Linked DNA regions of Candidatus Microthrix parvicella Bio17-1. The main gene of each other region encodes a partner of the protein of the gene in region 2 in a complex. Links are inferred from orthologs where the notes say so. Each region holds a gene or a part of one and is shown on either strand. Other genes may lie near its edges.

Region 1 (5,677 bases), on a different replicon or contig from region 2:
GCCCACTGCGAAACGCAGGTCGCCAAACAGCTCGAGCGGCAGCATCGGGTGGGCGGCGCTGCGCTGACGTGCGACGAAGCCGAACAGCGTCAGGGCAGCCGTCCCGAAACCGATGAGCACGCCTGGGTTGGTCCAACCCAGGTTGGGGCCCTCGATAATGGCAAACACCAACGCGGTGATGCCGATGAGCGACAGCACGGTTCCCGCCGGGTCGAGTGGCGTGTTGTGGGGATCTCGTGAGTGGGGAGCCAACATGGCGATGGCGATCATCAGGAGGATCACAATGGGGATGTTCACCAGCAGCGCCGAGCCCCACCAGAAGGCCTCAAGCAGGGTGCCGGACACGATCGGCCCGATTGCGGCACCGGCGCCCGCGAAACCGGCCCAGACGGCGATCGCCCGTCGGCGTTCGTCGGGTGGAAACACCGTGGTCACCAGCGACAGCGTGGCGGGCATGACGAAGGCTGCTCCTGCACCCATCACCACGCGACCGGCGATCACCTGGACGGCGCTCGCCGCCAGACCTCCGACGGCCGCGCCGGTGGCGAAGATCGACAATCCGACGAGCAGTGCGTTGCGACGCCCGAAACGGTCACCGAGCGCCCCGGCCATCAACAACAGCCCGGCGAAAACCAGGGCGTAGGAGTCGATGATCCACTGCAGCGCAGAGTTGGAGGCCTCCAGCGATTCCTGAATGGTGGGAAGGGCCACATTCAACCCCGAGACCGACATGACCACCAACGTCAAGGACGCGGCCATCACACCCAGGATCATCCAGCGTCGCTCATGGATGTGAGGATCCTCGTAGAGCGGGGTGTGGGGCGCCGTCACGTGACGGCGCCGCAGCGGGTAATCGGGCCCAAGCGGGTGAACGCGCTCAGGCGAATTCCCGCCGGTCCTTCTCTGGCAGGGGACCGAAGGATTTGGTGAGAATCTCGTCCTGCTCCTGGCGGTGGATCAGCGACGACCCGGTGGCAGGGCTGCCCGAGGCCACCCGACTGACCCGACGGATCTGCATACCGCGGCCTTCGAACGCCTCGTACAAGCGACCCTTGATGCCGTTCCACGGTCCCATGTTTTCGGGCTCCTCCTGCAACCACACGATCTCGTTGCAGTTGGGGTATCGATCAAGTTCGGCCTCGATGGCAGCGAACGGCCATGGGAACAGTTGCTCCACGCGGGCGACTGCCATGGGTACGTTCAGTTGGTTGCGTCGCTCGATTGCTTCGTGGGCCACCTTGCCCGAGGCCAACACCACCCGGGTGACCGTCTCGGGGTCGAGGCCGGAGTCATCGGGCAGCAGCTCGCAGAAGTGGCCGTCCGTGAACTGGGAAATCGGTGATCGGTAACTCTTTGCCCGCAGGCCCGACTTGGGCGTGAAGATGATCAGCGGCTTGTTGCCGTCTCGGTGGATCTGGCGGCGCAGCAGGTGAAAGTACTGGGCGGCGGAGGTGACGTTGCACAACTGGATGTTGTCCTCGGCCGCCAGGATCAGGAATCGCTCGATGCGGGCCGATGAGTGCTCGGGTCCCTGACCCTCGTAGCCGTGGGGCAACAACATCACCAGGTCGGAGGTTTGCTTCCACTTGTCCTCGGCGGCCACCAGGTACTGATCGACGATGATCGAGGCGCCGTTGACGAAGTCGCCGAACTGGGCCTCCCACATCACCAGCGCGTCGGGGTTCTCCACCGAATAGCCATACTCGAAGCCGAGTGCCGCGTACTCCGAGAGCAGCGAGTCGTAGATCCAGAGCTCGGAGCCGTCGGTGGTCAGGGCGCTGAGGGGCAGGTAGTCGTCACCGGTGTGAAAGTCCACCAGGGCCGCGTGGCGCTGAGAGAAGGTACCTCGGCGGCTGTCCTGACCTGCGAGGCGCACCGGGGTGCCCTCGGCCAGCAGCGAGCCGAACGCCAAGGCCTCGCCGAGCGACCAATCGACCTCACCCGCCTCAAACATTTTGCGGCGGGTGTCGAACTGCTTGGCCAGCTTGGGGTGGATGGTGAAGTCGGCCGGTACCGTATTGAGCGCCTCGAAGATGCGGTCGAGCTCGGTGCGGTCAACGCCGGTGGCGACCGGACCGATGACTCCCTCCGGGTTCGGGGGAGCCGGCACCGTGCGTGGTTCCGAAGGTTTGGCCTCCCGGGTGGATTCCAGTGCGTTGGTCAGTTCGGCGTGGTAGGCGTCTGCCGCCTTCTCGGCCTGCTCCAGGCTGATGTGGCCCCGCCCGACCAGCGATTCGGTGTACAGCTCGCGCACCGGCGCCATGTTGTCGATCCGTTGATACATCAGCGGTTGGGTGTAGCTGGGGTCGTCACCCTCGTTGTGGCCGTGCTTGCGGTAGCAGACCATGTCGATCACAACGTCTTTGCCGAACTCGCGCCGGTACTCGTACGCCAGCCGTGCCACGCGCACACACGCCTCGGGGTCGTTGCCGTTGACGTGAAAGATCGGCGCCTGCACCATTTTGGCCACATCGGTGGGGTATTCGGAGCTGCGGGCCGACTCGGGCGGGGTGGTGAAACCCAACTGGTTGTTGATCACCAGGTGGATGGTGCCGCCCGCCTTGTAACCCTTGATGCTGGAGAGGTTGAGCGTCTCGGCCACCACGCCTTGGCCGGCGAATGCCGCGTCGCCATGCACCAGGATGGGCAGCACCGGATACTTGTTCTCGACGTTCTTCGGGATCTGGTCCATTTTGGCCCGGGCGATGCCGAGAACGATCGGGTCCACCGTCTCCAGGTGTGACGGGTTGGCCGCCAGTTCCAGATCGATCACGTTGCCGGCGACCGACTTGAACTGGCCGCGCTGGCCGAGGTGGTACTTCACGTCGCCGGAGCCCTGCACCGCGTCCTCGTCGATGATCTGCTCGAACTCGCCGAACAGGTCCTGGTAGCGCTTGCCGACGATGTTCACCAGCACGTTGAGACGTCCGCGGTGGGCCATGCCCAACACCGCCGAGTCCATGTGATTGGCAGCGGCCAGCGTGAGCACCTCGTCGAGGATCGGAATGGCCGACTCGGCCCCTTCCAGACCAAAACGCTTCTGGCCAAGAAACTTCGTGCCGAGGAACTGTTCGAGCGCATCGGCCTTGTTGAGCAGGTCGAGGATGTGGATCTGCTCGTCGCCGGTCAGGGTGAAGGTTTTTCCGCTCTCCATCTTCTCCTGGATCCAGCGCTTCTCGTCCACCTCCTGCATGTGCATGAACTCGACGCCGATGGTTCGGCAGTAAGCGTTGCGCAGCACCCGGAGGATCTCGCTGAGGGGCAGGCGATCCTGGCCGCCGACGCTGGCGTAGATGCTCCCCGGACCGGTCTGAAACTCGCGGTCGAGGTCCCAGATGGTGAGGCCGTAGGTGACCGGGTCAAGTTCCTCGTGAATCTCGGGGATCTTGGCCGCCAGCGGATCGAGTTCGGCGATGAGGTGGCCGCGGCTGCGGTACATGTTGACCAGCATGGCGATGCTCATCTGCTTCTGGATGAGCCCGCCCAGGTGATCGGCGGGGTTGGAGTCCTGACGCCACTCCACCGCAACGTACGGCACGCCGATGTCGGCGAATATGCGACGGTAAAAATCCTCATCGCCCAGAAGGAGTCGCTCGACGGTTCTGAGGAACGAGCCGGATTCGGCTCCCTGGATCACCCGGTGGTCGTAGGTGGAGGTGAGGGTCAGCACCTTGGAGATGCCCAGGTTGGCGATCGTTTCGGGGTCTGCGCCTTGATAGGCGGTGGGGTAGGCAAGCTTGCCCACCCCGACGATCACCGACTGTCCAGACATCAACCTGGGCACCGACAGCACCGTACCGATCGTGCCCGGGTTGGTCAGGCTGACCAACGCACCCTGGAAATCATCGACGGTCAGCTTGTTGGCCATCGTGCGGTCGACCACGTCGCCATAGGCGTCGACGAATTCGCGGAAGTTCATCGATTGGGCGCCCTTGATCACCGGCACCATCAGCAGGCGCTCGCCACGACGTTCCACATCGATGGCCAGCCCCATGCCGATCTCGCTGTGGCGGGTCACCTGCGGCTTCCCATCGTCGTCCCGGCTGAAGGTCACCGCCATGTCCGGGTGATGGTCGGCGATGGCCCGCACGATGGCGTACCCGATGATGTGCGTGAAGCTGACCTTGCCACCGCGGGTGCGGCCCAGGTGCCCGTTGATGACCCCGCGGTTGACCTCGAGCAGCTTTGCCGGAACATCGCGAACCGAGGTGGCGGTCGGAACCCCGAGTGAGGCCTCCATGTTTTCGGCGATCGCAGCGCCGATGCCCCGGATGGGCTTGGTCTCACCGGTGGCTGCCGGCGGCTTTGGGGGCGCTGCCTGCTTGGGCGGAGCCTGCTTTGGGGGCGCTGCCTGCTTGGGCGGAGCCTGCTTTGGGGCCACCTGCTGTTCGGGAGCCCCATCAGCGACCGGTGCGTTCTGCTGTGAAGGCTGGGCGGAACGACCGGCGCCGTTCGCGGAGCCATCGCCGCCGAAGTACTCGCGCCACTCCTCGGACACCGATGCAGGGTCTTGGTTGTATGCGTCGCGGTACTCGTCCACCAACCAGCTGTTGGGGCCCAGCAGTTCATCAGGTGAGGTGCTCATCAAGGCCGAGCCTACAAACCCGCACCACGCAAGCGGCACCTCCCGATTCCAGTCGGCATCGGCGCCGCTACGGTGGGGCGCCCCGCGTCATCCGATCGGTCTCGTTCGGTCGCCGATTCGCCCCAAGGAGCCTGCAGTGCTGGTCGCCACCTGGAACGTCAACTCGCTCAACGCCCGCATGCAGCGTGTGGAGGAATGGGTTGAGATGGTGCAGCCCGACGTGCTGATGATGCAGGAGACCAAGCTGGCCGATGACAAGTTCCCTCACTTGAGCTTTCAATCGATGGGATATGAGACAGCCCACTTCGGTGAGGGTCGCTGGAATGGCGTGGCCATCATCTCCAAGGTTGGTCTGAGCGACGTCCACAGCGGGTTTCGCGGTGACGATCCGGCGGGCTGGGACCACCCGGCGGAGGCACGGCTGTTGTGGGCAACCTGTGGACCTGTTCGCTGCGCATGCGTCTACGTGCCAAACGGCCGCGAGGTGTCCAACGACCATTACCGATTCAAGCTGGCGTGGCTTGAACGGTTGCGGAGTGATCTTGTGGACGAAGTGGCCGCGGCAGAACACTTCGTCATCGGTGGTGATTGGAACATCGCGCCCACCGATGCCGACGTGTGGGACGTCGGCGTGTTCGACGACAACTCCACCCACGTGTCAGTCCCCGAACGGGACGCGCTGTTGGCGATCACCGACGTCGGCCTGCGTGACACCTTCCGGGAGCGGTACCCCGCCGACGGTGACCTGTACAGCTGGTGGGACTATCGGGGCGGCAACTTTCACAAGCGAAAGGGCATGCGTATCGACTTTCTGCTGTCCAACCCCACGTTGGCCGATGCAGTGGTGAGCGACCTGGTGGACCGCAACGCTCGAAAGGGCACCAAGCCATCCGACCACGCGCCGGTGCTGGCCCTGTACAACCTCGATGGGGGACATCATGAGTAGTGCAGCAACGGGCGACAGTGCGACCGAGGCCGAGGTGGCGAGTACGGCCACCTTCCCGAACTCAAGCACGATCAGTCGCATCGAGCGGCTGGATCAGATCGAGATCACGCCGCAGCGGGTGGCGCTCCGGCGCGTCGCCGCCGAGA
Region 2 (5,721 bases):
TTCGACGTACTGACGCACCGCGGCCCTGATCATCTGGTGCTCGTCATTCCACTGATACATCTCGTTCGCTCCTCGGGGGGTCCGACCCTGGCTACGGGGTAACGCTGACGGCTTTGACCTGGCGACCCGCGACGGAAGCGGCGTCCGCAGCCTGCGCGGCATGGTGGGAGCTCCGGGTGAAGGGCGACGACTCGGCGTGAGCGATGCCCGCCTGCGTCGCCATGAGTGCGAATCGGTCGAAGTCGCTCGGAGCCCACCAGTGAGCCACCGGAAGGTGAGCCGCCGTGGGCCGCAGGTACTGACCCATGGTGACGATACTGACACCCACCCCCGCCAGGTCGGTCAGCGTCGAGCCGATCTCAGCCTCGGTCTCGCCAAGGCCAAGCACCATGCCCGACTTCGTCACCAGACCCGCATCGGCGGCACGAGCGAGCACTGCGAGGCTGCGGGTGTAGTCGGCGGAGGGCCGTGCCGCCCGCTGAAGACGGGCCACCGTCTCAATATTGTGGTTCAGCACATCGGGCCGTGCCTCGAAGATGCGGTCGAGCGCGTCGGCGTCGCCCTTACAGTCCGGGATCAGCACCTCGACCCGACAGTGCGGCCTCGCCGCCCGAATCGCCTCGATGGTGGCCGCGAACGCTGCTGCGCCGCCGTCGTCGAGATCGTCTCGCGCCACGGCGGTCACGACTGCGAAGTCGAGCCCCATCGACACGACCGCCTGGGCCACCCGACTTGGTTCGTCGGCATCGAGTGGGGCGGGTCGTCGTGTGTCCACCAGGCAGAACCCGCAGGCCCTGGTGCACCGCTCACCGTTGATCATGAACGTGGCCGTCCCGTCGGCCCAACACTCAGACAGGTTGGGGCAGCCCGCCTCCTCGCACACCGTCACCAGGTCGAGCGACCCGATCTGACGTTTGAGCGCCGTGACCTCCGCGCCGTGTTCGACCCGCGCCCGCATCCATTCAGGCTTGCGTTGCCGATACGGCACCGCTTCGGAAACGCCGGCATCGGCCAGGCGCTTGGACCGCCGGGGTGAGAGGGTCACCGGCGACGGGATCACAGGAGGCAGGGTCGTTGGGGGCAGGGTCGTTGGGGGCAGGGTCGTTGAGGGTGGATCGATGGGCGACGGATCGGCCGTACCTCCATCCGGAGCCGGGCGGCTGAACGGGGCCAGGTCGGTGACGTGGTGACGCCACACCACGTCGGATCGGTCGATCGGCCCGCCACCCCAACGCTGGGCGGCCCGTGCGATGAACGCGTCGGTGGCCTCTTCCAATCCAACGTCGATGCCCTCTGCCGCCAGCGAGGTCACGCCATACTCGGTGATGCCACAGGGCACGATGTGTTCGAAGAACCCAAGGTCGGGGCACACGTTGAGGGCCACGCCGTGCAGCGTGCGGTTGTGCGCCATGCGCACCCCGATGGCGGCGATCTTGCGAGGCCGTTGCCCCGGCCGGGCGATCCAGACACCCGGATAGTCATCCAATCGGGTGGCGCCGGGCAGCCCGAGGTCAGAGAGTGTGTCGATGACCACCTGCTCGACGGTCCGCACGTAGGCCGGCGTGTCCGGCTTGTCACCGGCGCCCCTCCCGGGCAGGGTGAGTACCGGATAGGCCGTGAGCTGACCCGGACCGTGGAACGTGACGTCCCCGCCCCGGTCGGCACGCACCAGTTCGGCGCCGACCGTCGCCGGGTCCACAAGCACGTTGGCAGGGTCGGTGCGAACACCCATGGTGTAGGTCGGCTCGTGCTCCTGACACAGCAGCCAATCGTCGGTGCCACGCAGAGCGAGCGCGTGTTGCAGCGCGTAGGCGTCGCGGTACTTGGTGCGACCCAACCAGCGGACGTGTAACGGGCGGGAACTCATCGCCCGCAACGGCCCGGGAGCGAACTCACAGCTCGGCGGTCCAATCACGTGTCTGGAGGATCTCCTTCATCCGGGCCAGGAACGCTGCCGCATAGGCGCCGTCAAAGGCCCGGTGATCCCATGACATGGTGAGGTTGCCCACCGAATGGATGGCGATGGACTCGTGACCGCGCTGGTCGGTGACCGCCACCGGACGTCGGGTGATGCCGTCGGTCGACAAGATGGCCACCTGGGGCTGATTGATGATCGGCGCCACAAACAGCGATCCAAAGCTGCCGGAGTTGGACAGCGTGAACGTGCCACCAACCAGGTCGTCGGGGCTCAACTGCTTGCTACGCGCCCGGTTGGCCAGGTCGGCGATATCGCGGGCGATCGCACGCAGCCGCTTGTCGGAGGCCTGTCGCACCACCGGGGCCAGCAGGCCCTCGAAGTTGAGATCGACCGCCACCGACAGGTTGACATCACGGTGAACCATCAGGCCGTCGTCGTCGACCGAGGCGTTCATGAACGGGAACTCCTCGATGGCGTCCACAGCGGCCCGGGCGACGAAGGGCAGGTAGGTCAGTGTGACGCCCTCCGACGCCTTGAAGTCGGCACCAAACATGGCCCGGGCGGTTTCGACGCCCTCGTAATCAACCTCGACCGCCGAGATGACGTGTGGCGATGTGTGCTTGGAGCCCACCATGTGTTCGCCGGTGCGGCGACGGATGTTGGAGAAGGGCACCTTGGTGTCCCCCTCGGCCGGCGACATCGGCTGAGGCGTCGGCACCGACGACTGCGGAGTGCTTTGCGGCGCCGGACTTGGGGCTGCGGGCGCCACCGACGGTTGAACGACCGGAGCGGCCTGCGGAGCGGGAGCGGCCTGAGGAGCGGGAGCGGCCTGCGGGGCGCCTTGTCCCCCACGAGCCTCAACGTGGTTCACGGCATCCTCGCGGGTGATTCGTCCGCCCGGGCCGGTGCCCTTCACGTCGGCCGCATCGACGTCGGCATCGCTGAGCAGGCGCCGCACCAGCGGCGACAACAGCGCGCCGCCGGCCGACGCAGCACCGGGGTCGTCACTCTGGCGGTCAGTCTCCTCGCCGGACGCCGGCCGAGGTTGGGTGTCCGTCTGCCGCTCTGGCGGTGCCTGAGCTTCGGGTGCCGAAGACGGTTGTTCTGCAGCGGTCTCCGCAGGGGCCTGCGCTTCCTCCGCTTCGGCAGGCTGCGGCGGGATCGCCTCGTCTGCAACATCGGCGGTCTCCGACGCTTCCCCGTCATCAGCCTGGTCGGTTTCGGCACTGTCGCCTTCCGGTACGGCGCCCTCCCCGACGACGGCGATCACCGTGCCCACATCCACGGTGTCGCCCTCTTCGGCGCGCAGTTCCTGGAGGGTGCCGGCTACTGGGGATGGCACTTCGGTATCGACCTTGTCGGTGGACACCTCAAGCAGAATCTCGTCCTCCGCCACCTCGTCGCCCGGCTGCTTGAACCAGCGGGTGATGGTTCCCTCGGTGACGGACTCGCCCAGTTGGGGCATGGTGACGTCGGACATGTTGAGTGCTCCTGTGATGTGCGATTTGTTGTGTGAATTGAGGGCGCGGGTCGAAACTATCCGTGGAGGCTTCTGCCGGTGAGGGCCAACACCGATTCGCCAAAGAGTTCGGACAGGCTGGGGTGCGGCTGGATGAAGTGAGCGATCTCATCCACCGTGGCCTCCCAATTGACGGCCAGGTAGCCCTGACCGAGTTGCTCGGTGACCCAGGGACCCACCATGTGCACGCCCAGCACCCTGCCACCGGTGCCATCGCCCTGATTCTCGGCGATGATCTTCACCAACCCGTCGGTCGCCCCGATGATTTGGGCACGACTGTTGCCCATGTAGCGATGCGTGGACACCACCACATCAAAACCGGCCTCCTTGGCCGCTGCCTCGGAGTATCCGGCGAAGGCCACTTCCGGTTGGCAGTAGATGGCCCAGGGCACGTTGTGGTAGTCGACCGGCACGGGGTGCTCACCCAAAATGTCACCGATCACGCAGATACCTTCGGCGAAGCCCACATGAGCCAGCTGTGGGGTGGCGATGCAGTCACCGACGGCCCACACGCCGTCCACGGTCGTTCGACAGGTGTCGTTCACCGTGACGAACCCCCGATCGTCGAGTTCGACGCCGGTGCCCTCGGCCAGCAACGTATCGGTGTAGGGCCGCCGACCCACCGAGACGACCACCATGTCGCACTCGATGCTCTCGCCATCGCCGAAGTTGACCGTGGTACCGCCCGACCCGTCGGGGCTGTGCCCGCTGACCTTCACCCCTGCCCGAACAGTGATCTTCTTCTTCTTGAACGACCGCAGAACCTGCTTGGCAACATCCTCGTCCAGGCCGGGAAGGATCTTGGGCATCGCCTCGAGGATGGTGACCTCGGCACCCATGTCGGCCATCGTGGACGCAAACTCGCAGCCGATGGCGCCGCCGCCAATCACAACCGCACGGCGTGGCAGATCGGCAAGCTCGAGAAATTCGTCTGAGGTGCACACCACCGTCCCGTCCGGCTCGAACCCCGGAATGGTTCGCGGCACCGAGCCGGTGGCCAGGATGACCGTGTCGCCTCGCAATGTGCGAGTGCCTCCGTCGGCCAACTTCACGCTGACGCTGCGGTCGGCCTCAAGGCGGCCCGTACCGGACACGGTCTCGATCTTGCGCTTCTTGATCAGGCCGGACAGACCCTTGTGCAACTGGTCGATGACGGTCTGCTTGCGCGTCTGGGTCACCGACCAGTCCACTGTGGCCTCACCGGTGGTGATGCCGAAACGATCGGCACCAAGCACCGTTTGACGCACGTGCGCGGTCTCGAGCAGTTCCTTGGCCGGGATACACCCCCGATGCAGACAGGTGCCGCCCACCTTGTCCTTCTCCACCATGACGATCCGTAGGCCCGCGCTTGCTCCGTACAAAGCGGCGCCATATCCGCCAGGCCCACCCCCGATGATCACCACATCGAAGTTGTCACTGGATTCCTGCTGCGACGCGTCGCTCACGCACCCATCTCCTCGTCACGGGCCGTTTGGCCGACCCAAGGTCGAGACTACCCCGATGGCGTCCGCCAACCGGCCGGCCCTACGTGGTCTGCGGTGCCTGACCGTTCAGCCCTGACCGGCGACCATGACCACCTGGGTGACGAAGGCCGCCACGATCAACACACCACAGAGGACGGCTGCGATGATGAGGCGCTTGGTACTCACAGGTTGAACGCTAGCGCCGCTGCCCGGATCCCTCCAGGCTGGTAGAGTCTGGGAGTGGTTCAAGTAGCTCGGTGGGGCACCCGGTCGGACCCCGAGCCGGTGGGCCGCTCTGCAGAATCAGCCGCTCGCCGGCTGACCTACATGTCATCACTCGATGGTCTGAGGGCGTTGGCGGTGATCGGCGTGATCATCTATCACGCCGAACCCAGCCTCCTGCCCGGCGGGTTCCTGGGCGTCGACGTGTTCTTTGTCATCAGCGGTTACCTGATCACCGCCCTGCTCCTACGTGAACATGCTTCGACGCACCACATCGACATGCGGAGGTTCTGGCGGCGACGAGCCCGCCGACTTGGGCCCGCGCTGCTGGTGATGTTGTCGGTGGTTGTGGTCGTGGGCCGTCTGTGGTTGCCCAGCAGCCAGTGGGGCTCGTTGCGCGGCGACGAGTTGGCCTCGCTGGGCTACGTCATGAACTGGCGTTTGATTCTCACCGGCGACAGCTACTTCAGCACGTTCGCCGTATCCCCATTGCGTCACGTGTGGTCCCTGTCGGTGGAGGAACAGTTCTACCTGGTGTGGCCGATCGTTGCGGCGATTGCCATGGCCAGATCGCGTCGCGCACTCGCCTTGGTCGCCTC

What was found.
Region 1: MPARV_RS0102885 (region 2) and MPARV_RS0110305 share a complex: the UniProt entries of both Escherichia coli proteins name them as parts of the 2-oxoglutarate dehydrogenase (OGDH) complex. The link is inferred for Candidatus Microthrix parvicella Bio17-1 from one-to-one orthologs.

The regions. Positions count from the first base shown.
Region 1 is NZ_AMPG01000002.1:441,403-447,079, reverse strand. What follows is about bases 678-4,952. They hold MPARV_RS0110305 (multifunctional oxoglutarate decarboxylase/oxoglutarate dehydrogenase thiamine pyrophosphate-binding subunit/dihydrolipoyllysine-residue succinyltransferase subunit), read right to left. Parts: upstream 4,586-4,952; coding sequence 878-4,585; downstream 678-877. Other genes in these bases: MPARV_RS0110300 (exodeoxyribonuclease III), read left to right, coding at 4,722-4,952; MPARV_RS0110310 (MFS transporter), read right to left, coding at 678-831. In the rest of the region: more of MPARV_RS0110310, read right to left, coding at 1-677; more of MPARV_RS0110300, read left to right, coding at 4,953-5,531; MPARV_RS22675 (PaaI family thioesterase), read left to right, coding at 5,524-5,677. UniProt on the Escherichia coli protein: E1 component of the 2-oxoglutarate dehydrogenase (OGDH) complex which catalyzes the decarboxylation of 2-oxoglutarate, the first step in the conversion of 2-oxoglutarate to succinyl-CoA and CO(2).
Region 2 is NZ_AMPG01000001.1:587,464-593,184, forward strand. The notes cover bases 1,146-3,986. They hold MPARV_RS0102885 (dihydrolipoamide acetyltransferase family protein), read right to left. Parts: upstream 3,399-3,986; coding sequence 1,893-3,398; downstream 1,146-1,892. Other genes in these bases: lpdA (dihydrolipoyl dehydrogenase), read right to left, coding at 3,455-3,986. In the rest of the region: MPARV_RS0102875 (acyl-CoA dehydrogenase family protein), read right to left, coding at 1-60; lipA (lipoyl synthase), read right to left, coding at 92-1,045; more of lpdA, read right to left, coding at 3,987-4,882; MPARV_RS0102900 (acyltransferase family protein), read left to right, coding at 5,141-5,721. UniProt on the Escherichia coli protein: E2 component of the 2-oxoglutarate dehydrogenase (OGDH) complex which catalyzes the second step in the conversion of 2-oxoglutarate to succinyl-CoA and CO(2).